Regions from separate parts of the Enterobacter sp. RHBSTW-00994 genome, predicted to be linked through region 2. Evidence: predicted binding sites of a transcription regulator. Region 2 holds the regulator's gene; the other holds the start of a gene.

Region 1 (3,418 bases), 670 kb from region 2:
CCGGTGCGAAAACCTCCGCCAAAGGCAGCTACCCAGGCTGGCAGCCGGATGCAAGTTCTCCTGTGATGGCGCTGGTGCGTGAAACTTATCAGCGTCTGTTTAACAGCACGCCTAACATCCAGGTGATCCATGCGGGTCTGGAATGTGGTCTGTTCAAAAAACCATATCCTGATATGGACATGGTCTCTATTGGGCCAACCATTACCGGACCACACTCCCCGGATGAACAAGTTCATATCGAAAGCGTTGGCCATTACTGGACGCTGCTGACTGAGCTGCTGAAAGCCATTCCAGCTAAGTAATTCCGTCAACCAGCCCTTTCCCACAAAGAGAGGGTGAAAATACCGCCCGGTAAGCATAATGCTACCGGGCTTTTTTATAACCCAAGAACGAGTTGCCGCTCAAGTTGCGGATCCAGCAGCGTAACGTGCAATCCTACCAGTCGAACGCCTCGTCCACCCCTGCGCTCTTCCCAGGCTTTTTTTGCCGTGGCGATGAGATCGTCTTTATTCAGGCGCGGCCAGACATGCTCCTGCGTGGTCTGCTGGAAATCGTTAAACTTCAGTTTGATGCCCTGACGGGCAATCAACAGGTCCGGTTTTACTTTGGCTAAGCGCCGTTCCAGTTCGGGGTAGAGTTGTTCAGTAATAATGATTTCGCAGTCGACCCAGTCATGAATATCTTCAATCAGTGTCCGCTCGACACCCACCGATTTGCGCAGACGTTCATTATTTACACTGCGCTCATCAATCCCCTGGCTGCGCTCCCAAAGCACGCGACCAAACTTGCCGAAGCGTTTGAGCAACATTGCCAGGTCACTGCGTTGAACATCTTCGCAGGTACGCAGCCCCATGCTTTCCAGCTTTGCGGCAGAGACTTTACCGACACCGGGTATTTTCCCCAGCGGCAGCGTTTTCAAAAACGCAGGAACCTCTTCCGGTGTAATCACATACTGCCCATCTGGTTTATTCAAATCTGAGGCAATTTTGGCAAGGAATTTAACCGGCGCGACGCCCGCAGAGGCCGTCAGATTTAGTTCATTACAAATAGTCTGCCGAATTTCTTGAGCCATCAGCGTCGCGGACCCGTGGCAGTGCACGCTATCGGTCACATCAAGATAGGCTTCATCCAGCGACAGCGGTTCTATCAGGGACGTGTAGCGAGAAAAGATCTCCCGGATATGTTGAGAAGCCTCTTTGTAAGCGTCAAAACGACCAGGCAAAAGCGTGAGATGAGGGCAGAGTTTTAGCGCCATTGCCGTTGGCATGGCACTGCGCACGCCAAATTTGCGAGCCGGATAGTTGGCAGTACTGATGACACCACGCTGCACACGGCTGCCGCCAATGGCAATAGGGATATCCCGCAACGCGGGATTATCACGCATCTCCACTGCTGCAAAAAAGCAGTCCATATCCACATGGATTATTTTGCGCATAGTAAACCCTCACTCATCACTGGATAAGTATACAGTAAAAAAATCAGAGTTGAGAAGTGAGCGCAGCAATTGCCGGGCTGGATGTTATTTATCGGGCCTACAGGATCGTAGACCCATAGCAGAGCCGATTTACAGGATCCGTCGTGCTTCGCGCGCCATCCGTTTTTTACGAGCATCACACGGTTCCGGACAATCGCAGACTTTGTCTATCCCCAGTGAAGAGATACCGCCACAGCTACCCTGAAGACTCTTTCGCTTGATGAGCCAGCCTAAAGACATACCGAACACCACCAGCACGAATATTGAGAAGGTCGCCAGAAACGTCAACATCATCAGCCTCCAAAATCATCCAGCATAATGTTTTCATCTTCCACGCCGAGTTCACCGAGCATCCTGATGACTGCCGCATTCATCATTGGCGGACCACACATATAGAACTCACAATCTTCAGGTGCAGGATGCTGCTTCAGATAGTGTTCATACAGAACATTGTGAATAAAGCCGGTGTAGCCCGTCCAGTTATCTTCCGGCTGCGGATCTGACAGGGCCACATGGAAGGTAAAGTTTGGATTTTCACGTGCCAGTTGCTCAAATTCTTCGCCGTAAAACATCTCGCGCAGCGAGCGTGCGCCGTACCAGAAGCTGATCTTACGCTTGCTGCCAAGCCGTTTAAGCTGGTCAAAGATGTGCGAGCGCATCGGAGCCATGCCCGCACCACCCCCAATAAAGACCATTTCCGCGTCAGTCTCTTTAGCAAAGAACTCACCAAACGGCCCGGAGATAGTGACTTTGTCGCCTGCTTTCAGTGACCAGATATAAGATGACATCACGCCCGGCGGGGCATCTGGCACATTCGGGGGCGGCGTTGCGATACGGACGTTAAGCATTATTATGCCCTTCTCATCCGGGTAGTTCGCCATAGAGTAAGCGCGCAGCGTCGGCTCTTTGACCTCAGAAACAAAACGGAAGAGATTAAATTTGTCCCAGTCGGCACGATACTCGTCCGGCACGTCGAAATCTGCATACGCGACGGTATGTGCCGGACACTCTATCTGGATGTAGCCACCGGCACGGAATGGAACATCTTCCCCTTCCGGCACGCGTAGCTTCAGCTCTTTGATAAACGTGGCTTTGTTATCATTGGAGATAACCTCGCACTCCCACTTTTTGACGCCAAAGATCTCTTCCGGCAACGCAATTTTCATGTTCTGGCGGACGGCAACCTGACACGCCAGACGACAGCCCTCTTTTGCCTCACGTCGGGTAATATGCGCCAGCTCAGTCGGCAGGATTTCCCCGCCCCCCTCTTTTACCGTCACGCGGCACTGGCCGCAGGAGCCACCACCACCGCACGCCGAAGAGACAAAAATCCCGTTACCTGAGAGGGTATTCAGTAGCTTATCACCCGCCGGAGTGCGGATCTGGTTTTGCGGGTCATTATTGATATCGATAATGACATCTCCGGAATTCACCAGCTTTGAACGCGCCGCCAGAATGAGTCCTGAAAGCACCAGAACAATGAGCGTGAACATCACCACGCCAAGAATAATTTCCATCTATTTGCCCTTATAGCTGCACACCGGAGAAGGACATAAAACCCAGTGCCATTAATCCGGTGGTGATAAAGGTGATCCCTAAGCCGCGTAAGCCTGCCGGCACATTGGCATATTTCATTTTTTCGCGGATCCCCGCCATGGTTACGATCGCCAGCATCCAGCCGATACCAGAACCAAAACCATACACAACGGATTCACTAAAGTTGTAGTCACGCTGAACCATGAATGATACACCGCCGAAGATGGCGCAGTTCACGGCAATCAAGGGTAGGAAAATCCCCAGCGCGTTATAAAGTGACGGGAAATACCTGTCGAGGATCATCTCAAGGATCTGAACCAGCGCCGCAATCACACCGATGAAGGTGATGAAGTTAAGAAAGCTGAGATCGACCCCTTCAACCAACGCACCGTCACGCAGCACAACGTT
Region 2 (3,418 bases):
CCAGCCCCTGGTGATAAAGCACGTAGGAGAGCAGAAGGTAGTCCATGTGGCTGCGGTGGCAGGGCACATAGACAATTTCATGACCGTCGTGAGCCAACTGACGCACACGCTCTGCGTTATGCACGTTGATCCCCTGATAGAGACGGTTCCACGTGAAGCTCAGGATACGATCGGACAGACGAATCATCTCATAGGAGAAGTTCGCAGCGATCTCTTCCATCAGGGCGATGGCATTCTGTTGTGCTTTCTCGTGTGAAATCTTCTTGCTACGGGCTTCGTCTTCAACAGCGCGTGCTATGGCTTTGGAAGCCAGCAACTTGTTGAAAAGGTCCTGACGCGCCGGAAGGCGTGGGCCTACAGCAGCCAGACGTTGACGGGCAAAGTGCATACGCGCAACACGCGCCAGTTTTTGCGCAATGATTTTATCCGTACCGTGTTCGTCCGCCATTCGGCGCAGGGAGACGGAAGGGGAAAAACGCACGAAGCTATCACGGCCTAGCCATGACACCGCAAAGAATTTCTGGATGCCGTTAAGCATACGCAGCGGTGGGTTTTCTTCACCCTTTTCGCGCCCAGGACGACGACCAAACATCACCGACACCGGAACCATCTGAACATCCAGATCGGGGTTGCTGCGGTGCAGGTCGAGGTAATCATGGAACAGCTTGATGGACTCTTCTTTTGGCGTGTAATAGGTAAACACACGCGGTCCGCCGTGGATGAAGACATAGCGTGGCAACAATGTGCCATCAATTTCCAGCGGTTCAAGCGGATCGGGTAAGTCATGCGCCAGACATTGGGCGCGGAGCGTCAGCAAGTCAGCCTTCGAGTTGTAAGGCAAAACATACATAATAGGGCGAGAGGTATCGAGCCCTAATTCCAGCGCGGGTTCTGCTGGGATAGACTTGCTTTTTACCAGGACGCTTAATGGTAAATTAAGTAATTTGTAGTAAATTCGTGGCCAGCCGGACATAAACGATGTAAAGCCTCTGGTTAATAATGCAATTGCTGCGCAAGGATAACAGAAAGCGCGCAAAATTTCTGTTGTTACCCGTCATACTTCAGGCGGCAGTCAAATGGACTGCGGCTATAGTTACTGACGCTATTTCTCATAAAAGGTTCTTTTAATGGCCAATAATACCACTGGGTTAACCCGAATTATCAAAGCAGCTGGCTATTCATGGAAAGGTTTCCGCGCCGCCTGGATCAATGAGGCTGCTTTCCGTCAGGAAGGTATCGCCGCTATTGTCGCGGTGATTATCGCCTGTTTCCTTGATGTTGATGCTATCACCCGCGTTCTTCTTATTGGCTCGGTGCTTTTGGTGATGATAGTGGAAATTCTTAATAGTGCTATTGAAGCTGTGGTGGACCGTATTGGCTCTGATTTTCACGAGCTTTCTGGGCGTGCGAAAGATATGGGTTCCGCAGCGGTATTACTGGCGATTATTACCGCCATGATTACCTGGGGCACGCTTCTTTGGTCACATTTCCGATAAGCCTTCAGGAATAAGTAACTCCCTGGTTTTTTGTGCAGTTTTTGATTCCAAAATCACCTTTGACTGTATATACTCACAGCATAACTGTATATACACCCAGGGGGCGGAATGAAAGCGTTAACGACCAGGCAGCAAGAGGTGTTTGATCTCATCCGGGATCATATCGGCCAGACGGGTATGCCACCCACGCGTGCGGAGATCGCTCAGCGTCTGGGTTTCCGTTCTCCAAATGCTGCCGAAGAGCACCTCAAAGCGCTGGCACGTAAGGGCGTCCTGGAGATTGTTTCCGGTGCTTCACGTGGTATTCGCCTTTTGGTGGAAGAAGAAACCGGTATTCCGCTTGTAGGCCGAGTGGCTGCGGGCGAGCCTCTGTTGGCACAGCAGCATATCGAAGGCCATTACCAGGTTGATCCAGGCATGTTTAAACCAAGCGCTGATTTCCTGCTTCGCGTAAGTGGCATGTCAATGAAAGATATCGGTATTCTTGATGGTGACTTGCTGGCGGTACATAAAACGCAGGATGTGCGTAACGGGCAAGTTGTTGTCGCGCGTATCGATGATGAAGTGACCGTTAAGCGACTGAAAAAACAGGGTAATACCGTTCAGCTTCTGCCAGAAAATAGCGAGTTTTCTCCTATCGAAGTTGACCTTCGCGAGCAAAGTTTCTCTATTGAAGGCCTTGCCGTTGGCGTTATCCGTAACGGTGAATGGCTGTAATCTCTTCCTGACAGGCTGCGGTATCCCCGCAGCCTGACTTATTTTCCTGCCCCGGTATTTTCTCATGTCACTGCTGACTGCTTCAGATAAGGCGCTGTGGCGTCTTGCGTTGCCAATGATCTTTTCGAATATCACCGTTCCGTTATTGGGACTGGTGGACACGGCAGTAATTGGCCATCTGGATTCGCCGGTCTATCTGGGCGGTGTGGCGATTGGCGCGACAGCGACCAGCTTCCTCTTCATGCTGTTGCTTTTTTTGCGGATGAGTACCACGGGTCTTACCGCTCAGGCGTTTGGTGCGAAAGATCCGCTTCGTCTGGCGCGTGCTCTGGTTCAGCCATTGATTCTGGCGCTGGGAGCGGGTGCTGTGATCGTCCTGTTACGTGCTCCGCTAATCGATCTCGCATTGCATATTGTAGGAGGTAGCGAGGCCGTTCTCGAACAGGCTCGTCGCTTTCTTGAGATCCGCTGGCTCAGTGCTCCGGCCTCGCTGGCAAACCTGGTGTTGCTTGGCTGGCTGCTGGGCGTTCAGTACGCGCGTGCCCCCGTGATCCTGCTGGTGGTGGGAAATATCCTCAACATTGTGCTCGACCTGTGGCTGGTGATGGGGCTGCACATGAACGTGCAGGGGGCGGCACTGGCGACTGCCATTGCGGAGTACGGGACGTTCATCATTGGGTTATGGATGGTGTGGCGGGTGCTGAAAATGCGCGGTATCTCTCTGGCGATGCTGAAAGCAGCCTGGCGCGGCAATATCCGTAAACTCCTGGCGCTGAATCGCGACATTATGCTCCGCTCGTTCCTCCTGCAACTCTGTTTTGGTGCGCTCACGGTTTTCGGCGCGCGCCTTGGGCCAGAGATTGTGGCGGTTAATGCAGTACTGATGACGCTGCTGACCTTTACCGCCTATGCACTGGACGGCTTTGCCTATGCCGTTGAAGCCCACTCCGGGCACGCGTACGGTGCGGGGGAAAGCGGTCAGTTGCAGGATGTCTGGCGCGCGGCCTGCCGTCAGGCGGGGCTGGTGGCGCTGATCTTTGCGTTGATCTACGCCTTCCTGGGCGAACATATTGTGGGGCTATTAACGTCATTACCGGCACTGCGCGAACTGGCAGGCCACTACATCATCTGGCAGGTGGTACTACCGATAGTGGGGGTCTGGTGTTATCTGCTGGATGGCATGTTCATCGGTGCGACGCGTGGAG

Evidence for each region. Region 2 encodes LexA, which represses DNA repair genes until DNA is damaged. Its sites were predicted from a motif close to TNCTGTATGTACATACAGNA; they were not measured.
Region 1: dinB (DNA polymerase IV) is a predicted target of LexA. The motif match lies at 1,453-1,472, and genes of this name have one in related genera.

Annotation. Positions count from the first base shown of each region.
Region 1 covers NZ_CP056199.1:946,650-950,067, reverse strand. The annotation lists gene pepD (cytosol nonspecific dipeptidase) at 1-302, shown strand, start outside; gene dinB (DNA polymerase IV) at 377-1,435, opposite strand; gene nqrM ((Na+)-NQR maturation NqrM) at 1,565-1,768, opposite strand; gene nqrF (NADH:ubiquinone reductase (Na(+)-transporting) subunit F) at 1,768-2,991, opposite strand; gene nqrE (NADH:ubiquinone reductase (Na(+)-transporting) subunit E) at 3,002-3,418, opposite strand, start outside.
Region 2 covers NZ_CP056199.1:276,966-280,383, forward strand. The annotation lists gene plsB (glycerol-3-phosphate 1-O-acyltransferase PlsB) at 1-973, opposite strand, end outside; gene HV346_RS01285 (diacylglycerol kinase) at 1,128-1,496, shown strand; gene lexA (transcriptional repressor LexA) at 1,605-2,213, shown strand; gene dinF (MATE family efflux transporter DinF) at 2,278-3,418, shown strand, end outside.